Regions from separate parts of the Martelella sp. FOR1707 genome, predicted to be linked through region 3. Evidence: predicted binding sites of a transcription regulator. Region 3 holds the regulator's gene; each other region holds the start of a gene.
The links. Region 3 encodes PhoB, which activates phosphate uptake and scavenging genes when phosphate is short. Its sites were predicted from a motif close to TGTCATNNANCTGTCAT; they were not measured.
Positions count from the first base shown of each region.

Region 1: pstS (phosphate ABC transporter substrate-binding protein PstS) is a predicted target of PhoB. The motif match lies at 2,778-2,794, and genes of this name have one in related genera.
Region 2: V6765_RS16840 (DUF1045 domain-containing protein) is a predicted target of PhoB. The motif match lies at 2,061-2,077, and genes of this name have one in related genera.

Region 1 is NZ_JBAKFP010000004.1:296,015-300,541, reverse strand. Features, by position in the region: gene pstA (phosphate ABC transporter permease PstA) at 1-476, opposite strand, end outside; gene pstC (phosphate ABC transporter permease subunit PstC) at 496-1,467, opposite strand; gene pstS (phosphate ABC transporter substrate-binding protein PstS) at 1,608-2,645, opposite strand; gene V6765_RS12760 (hypothetical protein) at 3,022-3,381, opposite strand; gene V6765_RS12755 (CoA-binding protein) at 3,449-3,880, shown strand; gene V6765_RS12750 (DUF6455 family protein) at 3,884-4,243, opposite strand; gene V6765_RS12745 (O-acetylhomoserine aminocarboxypropyltransferase) at 4,363-4,527, shown strand, end outside.
Region 2 is NZ_JBAKFP010000005.1:540,183-544,709, forward strand. Features, by position in the region: gene V6765_RS16830 (NAD(P)/FAD-dependent oxidoreductase) at 1-554, shown strand, start outside; gene adhP (alcohol dehydrogenase AdhP) at 654-1,679, opposite strand; gene V6765_RS16840 (DUF1045 domain-containing protein) at 2,128-2,844, shown strand; gene puuE (allantoinase PuuE) at 2,970-3,905, shown strand; gene uraD (2-oxo-4-hydroxy-4-carboxy-5-ureidoimidazoline decarboxylase) at 3,902-4,396, shown strand; gene alc (allantoicase) at 4,400-4,527, shown strand, end outside.
Region 3 is NZ_JBAKFP010000005.1:367,637-372,163, forward strand. Features, by position in the region: gene V6765_RS16025 (carbohydrate kinase family protein) at 1-760, opposite strand, end outside; gene V6765_RS16030 (orotate phosphoribosyltransferase) at 797-1,492, opposite strand; gene V6765_RS16035 (hypothetical protein) at 1,658-1,843, shown strand; gene phoB (phosphate regulon transcriptional regulator PhoB) at 1,855-2,538, opposite strand; gene phoU (phosphate signaling complex protein PhoU) at 2,561-3,280, opposite strand; gene pstB (phosphate ABC transporter ATP-binding protein PstB) at 3,294-4,097, opposite strand; gene pstA (phosphate ABC transporter permease PstA) at 4,107-4,527, opposite strand, start outside.

The sequences.
Region 1 (4,527 bases), on a different contig from region 3:
GAATAGGTCTTCATGACGATGACGAGCCAGGCGTAGACGAACACGCCGGACAGGATCGACGGAAAGCCGGTCAGCACCTTGCCCACGAAGCGGACCGTCGCGGAGAAGCGGCTGTTGGGGTTGATCAGGCCGGTATAGACGCCGCCGAGAACGCCGATCGGGATTGAGATCACCGATGCGATCGCAACCATCACAAGCGTGCCGAGGATCGCATTGCCGATGCCGCCGCCCTGTTCGAAGGGGGCGGGCGGCAGTTCGGTGAGCACGGCCGTGCTGATGCGCGCGCCGCCGCGGCTGATCAGCATGTAAAGCACCGAGATCAGCGGGATCGCCGCAATGCCGGCCAGGATCCAGAGGATGACGGTCTGGATGAAGTTCATCATCGTGCGCCGCTCGGCGAACGAGAAGCTCAGATTGGGATCGCCGAGGGCAATCACCTCGGGATTCATCGTTGTCTGATCGGTCGTCGTGGTCATGTTCGGTTTCCCAATGGCCTTACGTTACAGTCTGGCGCGAGGTGTAGCTCATGATGATCGTGCCGATGATGTTGACGGCCATGGTGATCACCAGCAGGGCCACAGCGGCATACATCAGCGGGCCGATCTGGTTCGCGCCGGCTTCCGGGAAGGTGGAGGCCAGAAGCGAGGCCAGCGTCGTTGCCGGCGAAAACAGCGAGAGCGAAACCTGCTGCGAGTTGCCGATCAGCATGGCGAGCGCCATGGTCTCGCCGAGCGCGCGACCAAACCCGAGAACGAGCGAGGCGAAAATGCCGCCGGACGCGGTCGGGATGATGACCTTGCGGATCGCTTCCCACTTGGTGGTGCCCATGCCATAGGCCGCTTCCTGGATCTTCATCGGGATCGCCTTGAAGGCGTCCTGGGAGATCGCCGCGACGGTCGGCAGGATCATGATCGACAGCACGATCATGGCCGGGAACATGCCGGGGCCGGCAAGCTTGGTGGAAAAGAAGGGAATGAAGGGCACCGTATCGTGCAGCCAGTTGGCGATCGGCCGGATTGCCGGGATCAGCACATAAATGCCCCAGAGGCCGAAAACGACCGAGGGGATGGCGGCCAGCATTTCGACGATCAGCCGGAAAACCCAGGCCAAGCGGGCATTGAGAAAGCCCTGCGTCAGAAAGATCGCGACAGCGATACCAAGGCCGCCGCCGAAGATCAATGCCAGAAACGACGAGTAAAGCGTGCCCCAGATTTCCGCGAGAATGCCGTATTCGTTGGTGTTTGGGTTCCATTCAACGGTCGTCAGGAAGCTCAGGCCGTATTGGCGCATGGCGGGCGCTGCCTGGCCGCCGATCTTCCAGAAAATATAGGCCAGCAGGACGACGATCAGCAGGCCTGCCAGAAATGTCAAAAAGCGGAAGGATTTGTCGTAACCGTACTCGAAAGCGGTCGGCGGGCGCGAAACGCTGCCATCGCTTGGCGGGGCGGATTTCGATGTATGGGCCATCAACGGGCTCCTGCTGGCGGCGATCGGGTGGCCGCGATCTGACAAATAACGAGCGTCACAATTCTTGCGCGGTGCTGCAATCGGACGAAAGCCGGGGCGCAAACACGTTACGCCCCGGCGAAAGCTTGATCAGGCCGAAATCAGCCGCCGATTTCTTCCATCGACTTCTTGTTGATTTCGATGATGTTTTCCGGCAGCGGGATGTAGCCCAGCTTGTCGGCCATGGTCTGGCCGGTGGTCAGGCCGTAGTTGATCATTTCCTTCAGAGCCGCAACGGTGTCGGCGTCCTGGCCGTCCTTGTAGAACAGCATCCAGGTGAAGGTGGCGATCGGGTAGGCCTGTTCGCCCTTCGGGTCGGTGATGAAGGCGACGTTGTTTTCGTCGAGTTCGGCCGAAGCGAGCGCGGCGCTACCAGCTTCCGGACCAGCCTTCACGAAGTTGCCGGCCTGGTTTTCCAGCATGGCATAAGGCGTGTTGGTCTGCTGGGCGTAGCCATACTCGATGTAGCCGATCGCGCCGGGGGTCTGCTTGACCGTGGCGGTGATGCCCTGGTTGCCCGGAGCGGCAACGAAGTTCGAAGCCTTCGGCCACGGAACGGTCTTGCCGCCGCCGACCTTGCTTTCGAAATCGGAAGAGATTGCCGAAAGATGGTTGGTGAAGTTGAAGTTGGTGCCCGAGGAGTCCGAACGAACGACAACGGTGATGTCTTCGTCGGGAAGCTCGACGCCTTCGTTGGCGGCGGCGATCGCTTCGTCGTTCCACTTGGTGATCTCGCCGAGGAAGATCTTCGGATAGACATCGCGCGGCAGCTTCAGCTCGGAAACGCCGTCAAGATTGTAGGCGAGAACAACTTCACCGGCCGTCATCGGCAGCAGAACAACGCCGCCGTCGATCTTGGCGATTTCTTCTTCATTCATGGCAGCGTCGGAGGCTGCGAAGTCGACAACGCGGTTGGTGAAGTCTTCGATACCGCCGCCGGAGCCCTTGGCCTGGTAGTTGACTTCGATACCGGTCTTCTGGCCAAAATCCTTAAACCAGGCCGAATAGAGCGGGAAGGGGAAGGAGGCGCCCGAGCCGGTCAGCGACGTGTCGGCGGCGTGAGCGAAAGTGCCGGAGACGGCCATGGCGACGGCAACGGCAGCAACCTTAGCGCCCTTGGAAAAATTTCCGATTTTCATCAGATAGCCCTTTTGAGGTTTGGTTGAAAACGGGAGTGCTATAACAACGAAAGTCTTGCAAGCATATATTGTTGTAAAAATTTCATAATTGCCGAAATTTACCGGTTCGTTGTTATTTAATATTCAAATAACTGTCATAAAACTGTCATGTAAGGCCGGAAAGTGGCTTGTTCTGTGGTCGTCTTTCAATGTTTACTGCGCTTGGCGCTCTGGCCGACCTCCGACAAATCCGGCAGGAATGGGCTGAATGGTTCGCCGGTCGGCAAGGTCCGCTTCCAGGCGCAGTGGTAAGCAACTGAGCATTACCAAAACAAAACCCCCGGAACCGCGCGGTTCCGGGGGGGCGTTTCGCTCGATGAGAAACTTTCAAGCCGGCTCAGTTGTCGTCCATGCAGCCGAACATGTCGAAGCCGAGAATGCCGTCATCGCATTCCGGTGGCCCGGGTTTGCAAGATAGCGTCGGACAGGCATTGGTGTCCTTGGTCGGGACAACGCGCTGGACCGCATGGCCCTGTTCCGCGAAGCAGATGGTGGGGCTGTCGACATAACGGTCATAGAGGATACGGCCATTGCCGTTCGGCGAGGGATAGCGCAGGATTGCGGCACCCTGCTGGCGCAGGATAGACTGAACCTGATTGCAGGTCATGTTCTGAATGTCGTAACGGTTTATCGGTTCCTGCGCGCCCGCCGCCCCGACTGAGGCCAGAACCATGCCGGCCGCGATGAAAGTTTTCATGTTCTCCAAACCCGCAAGGGCCTCCCTGATTGTCTTGATAACCCGCATCTAGAGGAATTGTTTCATCATGGTACAACTTAAAATGGACGATTCAATTATTATCGATGTCCTGAAATCCGTGCGCCGCATCGCTCTCGTCGGCGCGTCTCCCAAACCCGAGCGGCCCAGCCATCGGGTGATGGGGTTTCTGATGTCGAAGGGCTATGAGGTCGTGCCGGTCAATCCGGGACTGGCGGGCAAGACGATCCATGACCAGCCCGTCTATGGCAGCCTCTCAGATATTCCGGGTGCCATCGACATGGTCGATATCTTCCGCGCCTCGGCTTTCGTCGGCGGCGTCGTGGATGAGGCGCTGATGCTCTCGCCGCTGCCGCGGGTGATCTGGATGCAGCTCGATATCCGTGACGATGCCGCGGCCGAGCGGGCGCGTGCCCGTGGCCTCACCGTGATCATGGACCGGTGCCCGGCGATCGAATATCCGCGCCTGATCGGCGCCTGAGGGTCAGCCCTCCGCGCGCAACATGTACGGATCCGCGCGCATCTCGTTCAGCAAGGCTTCGTTTTCGCAATAATCGCGGAAGTTTTCGGCGGCGGTGTTGCTTGCGAGATCGGCGCGGCAGCGCTCCTTGTCGCGGCAGCCGGCGCAATTGGCTTCCATGCCGTAATAGAGGCGGCGATACTGGAACTCGGCCTCGACCGGGTCGATGTTGAGCGCCTTCATCATCTCGGTCATTTCGGCAGCGTCACGCGGTTCGGCGAAGGCGAACGCGGCCGTGGAGATCGCCGGGAAGATCGTATTTGCGCGATCCCGCCCGTCGACGGCATTATCGGTTCCGGCAAGGCCTTCAATCAAAAAATCCATTGCTGTTCTCCGCGTTGTCGACAGCGATACTGACACCTGTATAAAAGGCAGCATTGATCCCGATCAAAAAGCCGGAGGGGTGCTTTCGGCCGGGGCACAACACAGGGAAGGAAATGATCATGGAAAACCGGGAACCGGGATTTTCGACGCTTTCGATCCACGCGGGCGCGGCGCCCGACAGCGCAACGAATGCGCGGGCGACGCCGATCTACCAGACGACTTCGTTCGTCTTCAATGATTCCGATCACGCCGCAGCGCTCTTCGGCCTTCGGGAATTCGGCAAT
Region 2 (4,527 bases), 170 kb from region 3:
GGGTCGGCTTCGGCCATGTCATCGTGTCCGCCGGCGTCGGCGCTTTCCCGCTGCTCCAGCCGCTGCTTGCGCCGGAGGGAAAGCCGCTTGGCCGGCCGGTGAAGGGGCAGGCGGCGCTCTTGGCTGCCGACTGCGATCCCGCATGGCCGGTGATCTTCGATAACGGGCTCTATGTCGTCGCGCACCAGGGCGGTCATGTCGCCATCGGCTCGACCACCGAAGACGATTTCGATGACCCCTTCGGCGCCGATCACCAGATTGAAGGTCTGATAGAGACGGCCCGCAAGATCGTCCCCGCTCTTGCCGATGCACCGGTGATCGAGCGCTGGGCGGGCCTGCGGCCGCGCGGCGTTCACCGCGAACCGATGATCGGCGCAACGGAAGACTATCCCGCCGTCATTGCGCTCGGCGGCGGTTTCAAGACCAGCTTCGGCATTGCCCATCGTCTGGCGGGGCATGCCGTGCGGCTTGCCGCGGGCCAGCCGGTGGACGCGCTGCCCGATATCTACGATCTTTCGATCTATCGCAGGCGCGCCCATGGCGAAAAGCGATAGAGCCATTCTGCTTTCCTTCGAAACGCAAAACGGCTCTGTCTGCCTGTCGTCAGCCGCATCCGGACGGAATGCGGCTGTTTGCTTTGTCGGGCTCGGCGATCACTGGTAGTCGATGACGATGCGGCCCTCGATTTCGCCGTGATGCATCTTGGCGAAGATCTCGTTGATGTTTTCGAGCTTGTCGGTCTTGATCGTCGCCTTGACCTTTCCGGCGCCGGCGAAGTCCAGCGCTTCCTGCAGGTCAAGCCGGGTTCCGACGATCGATCCGCGCACCGTGATGCCGTTCAGCACGGTATCGAAGATCGGCAGCGGAAAGTCGCCGGGCGGCAGGCCATTCAGCGATACGGTACCGCCGCGCTGGACCATGCCCTGCGCCTGTTCGAAGGCCTTGGGCGAGACGGCGGTGACCAGAACCCCTTCCGCGCCGCCGATTTCCTTTTTCACGTAGGCCACCGGATCGGTGTTGCGCGCGTTGACGGCAAGGCTTGCGCCAAGTCGCTTCGCCAAGTCGAGTTTCGCGTCGTCGATATCCACGGCAAGCACGTTCAGGCCCATCGCCTTTGCATATTGCACGGCCAGATGGCCGAGCCCGCCAATGCCCGAGATCACGACCCAGTCGCCGGGCTTCGTATCCGTCACCTTGAGGCCCTTGTAGACGGTGACGCCTGCGCAGAGAATCGGCGCAATCTCTGTGAAACTGACATTGTCAGGCAGGTGTCCGACATAGTTCGGATCGGCCAGAACATATTCGGCGAAACTGCCATTGACCGAATAACCGGTGTTCTGCTGCGATTCGCACAGCGTCTCCCACCCGCCGAGGCAATGCTTGCAGCAGCCGCAGGCGGTGTAGAGCCACGGAACCCCGACCCGGTCGCCTTCCTTGACATGGGTTACCCCGGCGCCCACCGCGACGACGTGGCCCACGCCCTCATGGCCCGGAATGAAGGGCGGCTCGGGCTTGATCGGCCAATCGCCTTCCGCCGCGTGCAGGTCTGTATGGCAGACGCCGCTTGCGGCCATCTCGACGAGAATCTGGCCCGGTCCGACCGAGGGGACCGCAACCTCCTCCATTACCAAAGGTTTGCCGAATTGCCGGACAACGGCGGCTTTCATGGTCTTATCCATCGGAACATCCTGTCTTGAGAAAATGCGGAATGGAGCTTCCGCAAAAAGGGTTTGGCCGGGGAAGGCGGTCTTCGGGGCGACCGATCGTTTTCGAGAGGTCGACCAACACCTGCTAGAGCCTGCATCAGGGCGCAGCGGAGGCGACTGTTCTCTGATCGGGAATATTTGCAACCGAAGTGCACGACGCTTCCTTTCCCGGTTGGCATGCGCCTGCCATTTCAACCGATGCCGGCAATTCTGCACCGCAGATCGTCTGCGCGGTCCGGGATGGCCGACACCTTGATGTCATGCACAGGCATTGCGCATAAACAGAATAGAACGTGGTGCCGGATTGTCCATGGTGTAGTTTGCCGCACCTGGCCGCGCCGCAAACGGTAAGCCCGTCGTATCAGTGTCATTGGAATCAGCTATCTCAGAGGCGAGAAACCGCTTCCTCATGTGATCCGCGATGCCTGCCGAACGCTATGCCATCTGCTTTACGCCATCGCCGCATGACGGGCTCGCCATCGTGGGCGCGAACTGGATCGGGCGGAGCGCGTTTTCTGGCGAGGTGGTCGAGCCGCCGATGATTACCGGCCTGCCGCTTGCCGAAATCGCCTATCATACGGCGTTGCCGCGCCGCTACGGCTTTCAGGGCATGCTGAAATCGCCGTTCCATCTGGCCGAAGGCATGAATGAATCCATGCTGCTGAAGGCGATGATGCGCTTTGCCATGCGTTTTCAGCCCTTCACCCTGCCGCCGTTCACGGTCGTGCATCGCCGCGATATTCTGGCGCTCGCGCCGATGACGGCGGTGCCCGCGCTCGATACGCTTGCCGCCAGCATCGTTACCGAGTTCGACGCCTTCCGCGCGCCGCTTTCCGAGGCCGAGATCGAGCGGCGGGCGTCGGGCGGGCTGACGCCGGTTCAGTTTGACAACCTGCACCGCTGGGGCGAGCCGGATGTGCTTGCAGCCTTCTCCTTCCACATGCCGCTGACCGGCCCTCTTTCTCCAAGCGAAATGGCCCGGATGGAGCGCTCGGTGGCGGCGTTTTTCGGGCCGATCCTGCTGGAGCCGGTCGAGGTCGATCATATCGCGCTGTTCATCGAGGAGGAGCCCGGCGCGCCGTTCTGCGTCCATTCGCTCCATCCGATGGGCGCGGTCAGGGCCCGGCAGTCGGCTTAGACCCAAGCGGCCGCTTTCCGCCCGATCTGGCTTTTCCCCTTGATTCCTTCCGGCCTTTTCGCCTTATCTCTTCCGGCAATGACGACGGTCGTCTACCGTCGGCAAGGAATGGAATTGAGGGCATGATGGACGCTGAAACGAACGCATATCCGCGTGATCTTGTGGGCTATGGCCGCAATCCGCCGGACCCGAAATGGCCGGGCGAGGCCAATATCGCCGTGCAGTTCGTGATCAATTACGAGGAAGGCGGCGAGAGTTGCATTCTCGATGGCGACCCGGCGTCGGAATGCCTGCTGTCGGAAATCGTCGGCGCCGAGGCCTGGCCCGGCCAGCGCAACATGAACATGGAATCGCTCTACGAATATGGCGCGCGCGCCGGTTTCTGGCGGCTGTGGCGGCTGTTCACGCGCATGGAAATCCCGGTCACCGTCTATGGCGTGACCCAGGCGATGGCGCGCAACCCGGAAGCCGTCGCCGCCATGAAGGAGGCGAACTGGGAAATCGCCAGCCACGGGCTTAGATGGCTCGAATACAAGGATTTCGATATCGAGACCGAGCGCGCCCATATCCGCGAGGCGGTGCGGCTGCACACCGAAATCACCGGCGAGCGGCCCTATGGCCTCTATCAGGGCAAGCCCTCGATCAATACGCTCGACCTCGTGATGGAGGAGGGCGGCTTCCTCTATTCCTCCGATACCTATGCCGACGATCTGCCCTATTGGGTGCGCACGCCCGATGGCAAACCGTTCCTGCGCATTCCCTATACGCTCGACAATAACGACATGCGCTTCGCCACGCCCCAGGGGTTCAACTCCGGCGAACAGTTCTTCACCTATCTCAAGGATGCCTTCGACACGCTTTATGACGAGGGACGCGAGGGCGCGCCGAAGATGATGTCGATCGGGCTGCACTGCCGGCTCGTCGGCAAGCCGGGGCGGCTGGCGGGGCTGAAGCGTTTTCTCGATTACGTCCAGAACCACGACAAGGTCTGGCTGGCGAAGCGGATCGAGATCGCGCGCCACTGGTATGAAAACCACCTGCCGCAGGAGAATGTGTCATGATTGCCCGCGAAGAATTCGTCAGCCATTTCGGCGGCGTTTATGAGCACTCTCCGTTCATCGCCGAGCGGGCCTATGACCGGGGCCTGATCCGCGAACCGCTGACGGCTAACGGCGTTGCCGAAGCGCTTGCGACGGTGTTTCGCGCGGCGCCCGAGGATGAACGGCTCGGTGTGCTACGCGCCCACCCGGACCTTGCGGGCAAGCTTGCGATTGCCGGCGAACTGACCGAGGAAAGCCGCCGCGAACAGGCGGGCGCGGGTCTCGACCGACTGTCGCCGGAAGAGCATGCGGAGTTTACGGAGCTCAATTCCGCCTATATAGACAAGTTCAAGTTCCCTTTCATTATTGCGGTCAGCGGCCTCAATAAGGACGATATTCTCTCCGCCTTCCGGCGACGGATCGACAGTTCCGAAGCCGTCGAGCTTGAAACAGCCTGTGCTGAGGTCGAGAAGATCGCCGGTCTCAGGCTGCGCCACATGCTCGCGGAGTAAACTATGTCAGAACAAGAAACGTCCGTTGCCCTGCCCGATTTCGCGGTCGGCGCCATCAACCTTGCCTCCGCCCGGCTCGGCGCGCGGGCGATCTACGCCACGGACCAGTTCTTCGCCCCGCTTGCCCGCAT
Region 3 (4,527 bases):
CGGCGTCAAACGTGTCGCCGGCGCCGACGGTGTCGACCACCTCGACCTTTTCGCTTGCCACTTCGACCTTCTCTTTAGCGGTGTAGGCGATCGTGCTGTCGCCGCCGCGGGTCACGACAACGAGGCTGGCACCGGCTGCAATCCAGTGGCGGGCCTTGTCGTCGAGCGAACCTTCCAGCCCGAACCAGTCGAGATCCTCGTCGGAGAATTTGAGAATATCGGCTTTCGCCGCCATCCGCTCGATCCGGGCACGGTGCTTGTCGGGGTCGGTGATGAAGCTCGTGCGGATATTGGGGTCGAGCGAGATCACGCGGCTCTCCGCTTCACGCATCAAAAGCGCCTCGTAGGTCGAGCCGCAGGGCTCCGGGATCAGGCTGATCGCGCCGAAATGCATGGCGCTGCAATCATCGCCGATCTCCGGCAGGTCGGCCTCGGTGATCATCCGGCCGGCGGTATTCTCGTCATAAAAGGCGTAGCTCGCCGCGCCGTTCACCAGCTTGACGAAGGCGAGCGTGGTCGGCCGGTCGGAGGTGGCGACATAAGAATGGTCGACATTGGAGGCATCGAGCTTTTCACGGATGATATCGCCCATCAGGTCCGATGAGATACCCGAGAAGAAGCCGGTCGGCCGGCCGAGCCTTGCAAGCGCCACTGCCGTATTGCAGACCGCGCCGCCGGCATAGGGCGAAAACGCCGGCTCGCCCTTTGTGGTCTCACGGGGCAGCATGTCGATAAGGGCTTCGCCGCAGCAAAGGATCATTGTCTTCTCCCAGTTCGTTTTATCGCGTTCGCGGCGTCAGGCGGGCAGCTGGTCAATGCCGCCGCGCGCCTTGGACCATGCCATCGGCTGATCGAGAAAATCGGCGACGGAATCGAGCGCCTTGTCATCAAACAGTTTCTTCTCGCGCGCCACCGCCAGCACGTTCTGCCATGTTGCGATATAATGTAGGTCAACGCCGCCATTATCGAAACGTTTCCCGGCTTCGGCGAAAATATCGTAGTAGAACAGCGCCATGCCGTGGTTCACGATGCCGCCGGCATTGCGGATCGCATCGATGAAGTTGAACATCGAGCCGCCCGCCGTGGTCAGGTCCTCGATCACCAGCACCCGCGCGCCTTCCGGCATATGGCCTTCGATCTGCGCGTTCTTGCCGTAGCCCTTTGGCTTCTTGCGGCAATAGATCATCGGCAGGTCGAGCCGGTCGGCGAGAAAGGCTGCAAAGGGAATGCCTGCGGTCTCGCCGCCGGCGACGCAGTCGAACTGTTCGAAGCCGGCCTCGGCCATGATCTTGGCTGCGGCGAAATCCATCAGGGTGGAGCGGATCCGCGGAAACGAGATCAGCCGCCGGCAGTCGATATAGACCGGGCTTACAAGGCCGGAGGAGAGCTTGTAGGGCTCGTCGGGCGAGAAATGCACCGCCTGGATTTCCCACAGCATCCGGGCCATCAGGTCGGCCATCACCGCCGGCTCAGTAAAACTCGCGCGCGTCATCTCGGTTCCTTTTGTCTGATGGGTCTGTCCGTGCCCTGTCTGAAGGGAAAAATCAATTGCCTGCTGCCGAAAGAGCAGCGCTTTGATGGCCTCAGGATAAGGAAACGATGCGATATCGCAATGTCTGGGGGCGGTATTTGCGGAGCGCCCAACGGCGAGGCGCCGATGAAACCCATTGCCATCGCAGCCTTCTACCCCTCGCCCCGGAGGGGAGAGGGTGGCGCGCATGCGCCGGGTGAGGGGAGAACCCCGGACGTTGAAGTGACCCGCGAGCGCCACGACCATGGCGATGCCGCTGCCCTCATCCGGCCTTCGGCCACCTTCTCCCCACGGGGAGAAGGGGACGGCTGAGAGGCACTGCCTTACACTTCCATCGAATAGCCCGCGCCGCGCACGGTGCGGATCACGTCGGGCATTTGCGAGAAGTTGAGGGCCTTGCGCAGCCGGCCGACATGGACGTCGACGGTGCGTTCGTCGACATAGATGTCGTGGCCCCAGACGCCGTCGAGAAGCTGGGAGCGGGAGAACACCCTTCCGGGCGAGGTCATCAGGAATTCGAGCAACCGGAACTCGGTCGGGCCGAGGCGGACTTCCTTGGCCTTGCGGTGGACGCGGTGGGTCTCGCGGTCAAGCTCGATATCGCCGCATTTGAGCACGCTGGAGAGCACTTCCGGCCGGGCCCGGCGCAGGATCGCCTTGACCCGCGCCATCAGTTCAGGCGTCGAGAACGGCTTGACGACATAATCGTCGGCGCCGATCGCAAGGCCGCGCACCTTCTCGCTTTCCTCGCCGCGCGCCGTCAGCATGATGATCGGCAGGCGCTCGGTTTCCGGCCGCATCCTCAGCCTGCGGCAAAGCTCGATGCCGGAAACGCCCGGCAGCATCCAGTCGAGCAGCAAAAGGTCCGGCACCCGCTCCTGAAGCCGAATTTCGGCCTCGTCGCCGCGCGCGATCGTCTCGACTTCATAGCCTTCGGATTCGAGATTGTAGCGCAGCAGAACGCTCAGCGCTTCTTCATCTTCGACAACTGCAATCTTCGGAACCATCTCGTGCCCTCGTCACATGGTGTCAGGATTTGCTCTCGCCGGAGCCGACCGAGGGCGACATGTCGTCCTTCGGGCGTTCTCCCTGCGGCTGCGAGCCGGTGGCGATGTAGTAGATCATTTCAGCAATATTGGTGGCGTGGTCGCCGATGCGCTCGATGTTCTTGGCGCAGAACAGAAGATGCGTGCAGGTGGTGATGTTGCGCGGATCTTCCATCATGTAGGTCAGAAGCTCGCGGAACAGCGAGGTGTAGATCGCGTCGATCTCCTCGTCGCGCTCGCGGATCGAATTGGCCTTGTCGGCCTGGCGCGAAGTGTAGGCGTCGAGCACTTCCTTGAGCTGCAGCAGCGCCAGTTCCGACAGATGCTCGATACCATGGGCAAGCTTGCGCGGCACGCCGGTGCCCTGCACCGAGATCACCCGCTTGGCGGTGTTCTTGGCCATGTCGCCGACGCGCTCGAGGTCGGCGGCGATGCGGATCGCGCCCATGATTTCGCGCAGGTCCGCCGCTACCGGCTGGCGCCGCGCGATGGTGACGATCGCCTTTTCGCCGACCTCACGCTCGGCATCGTCCAGCGCCAGATCCTCCGCGATCACCTTTTCGGCGAGTTCGGTATCGGTGTTGACCAGCGCCACGACGGATTGCGAGACCATCTCTTCCGCCATGCCGCCCATTTCCGAGATACGGCGCTGGAGGTATTTCAGCTCCTCGTCGAAGGCCGATATGATATGCGAGTGTGCCATCTTGTGCGTCTCCTTAACCGAACCGGCCCATGATGTAGTCCTGGGTGCGCTGGTCCGCGGGATTTGTGAAAATCGTGTCGGTGTCGTCCTCCTCGACCATGTAGCCGAGGTGGAACATCGCCGTGCGTTCGGAAACGCGCGCGGCCTGCTGCATCGAATGGGTCACCATCACGATGGTGTAATTCTGCTTCAACTCGCTGATCAGCTCTTCCACGCGCGCGGTCGCGATCGGGTCGAGCGCCGAGCACGGTTCGTCCATCAGGATCACTTCGGGGCTGACCGCAATGGCGCGGGCGATGCAGAGCCGCTGCTGCTGGCCGCCGGAAAGGCTGGTGCCGGGCTCATGCAGCCGGTCCTTGACCTCGTTGAACAGGCCGGCCTTCTGCAGGCTGGTCTCCACGATCCTGTCGAAATCGGCGCGGTGGCGGGCAAGGCCGTGAATGCGCGGGCCATAGGCGACGTTCTCGTAGATCGATTTCGGAAACGGGTTGGGGTTCTGGAACACCATGCCAACGCGGGCGCGCAGCTCCACCACGTCGATGCCGGAGGTGTAGATGTCCTCGCCGTCGAGCGTGATCGTGCCGGTGACCCGGCAATTGTCGATCGTGTCGTTCATCCGGTTCAGCGTGCGCAGAAAGGTCGACTTGCCGCAGCCCGACGGGCCGATCAGCGCGGTGACGGCATTCTCGCGGATATTGAGATTGACGTCGAACAGCGCCCGCTTCTGCCCGTAATAGACGGAAACATCCTTGCCGGCCATCTTGTAGCTTTGTTCGTTCATGTTTCCGCTCATTGTTCTTTTCGCATCAAGGGTCATCGTCGTCTCCTACCAGCGCCGCTCGAAGCGGCGGCGGAGAATGACCGCGGTCAGGTTCATCAGGATCAGGAACACCAAGAGCACGATGATCGCCGCAGAGGTGCGTTCCACAAAGGCGCGCTCGGCCTCGCCCGCCCACATGTAGATCTGCACCGGAAGCGCGGTCGACGGATCGAGCGGGCTTGCCGGATAATCCGCCACGAAGGCGACCATGCCGATCAGCAGCAGCGGCGCGGTTTCGCCGAGCGCGCGGGCAAGACCGATGATCGTGCCGGTGAGGATGCCGGGCATGGCAAGCGGCAGCACGTGGTGGAACACCGCCTGCATCTTCGAAGCGCCGATGCCGAGCGCCGCCGAGCGGATCGAGGGGGGTACGGCCTTCAGCGCCGCGCGGGTGGCGATGATGATCGTCGGCAGCGTCATCAGCGTC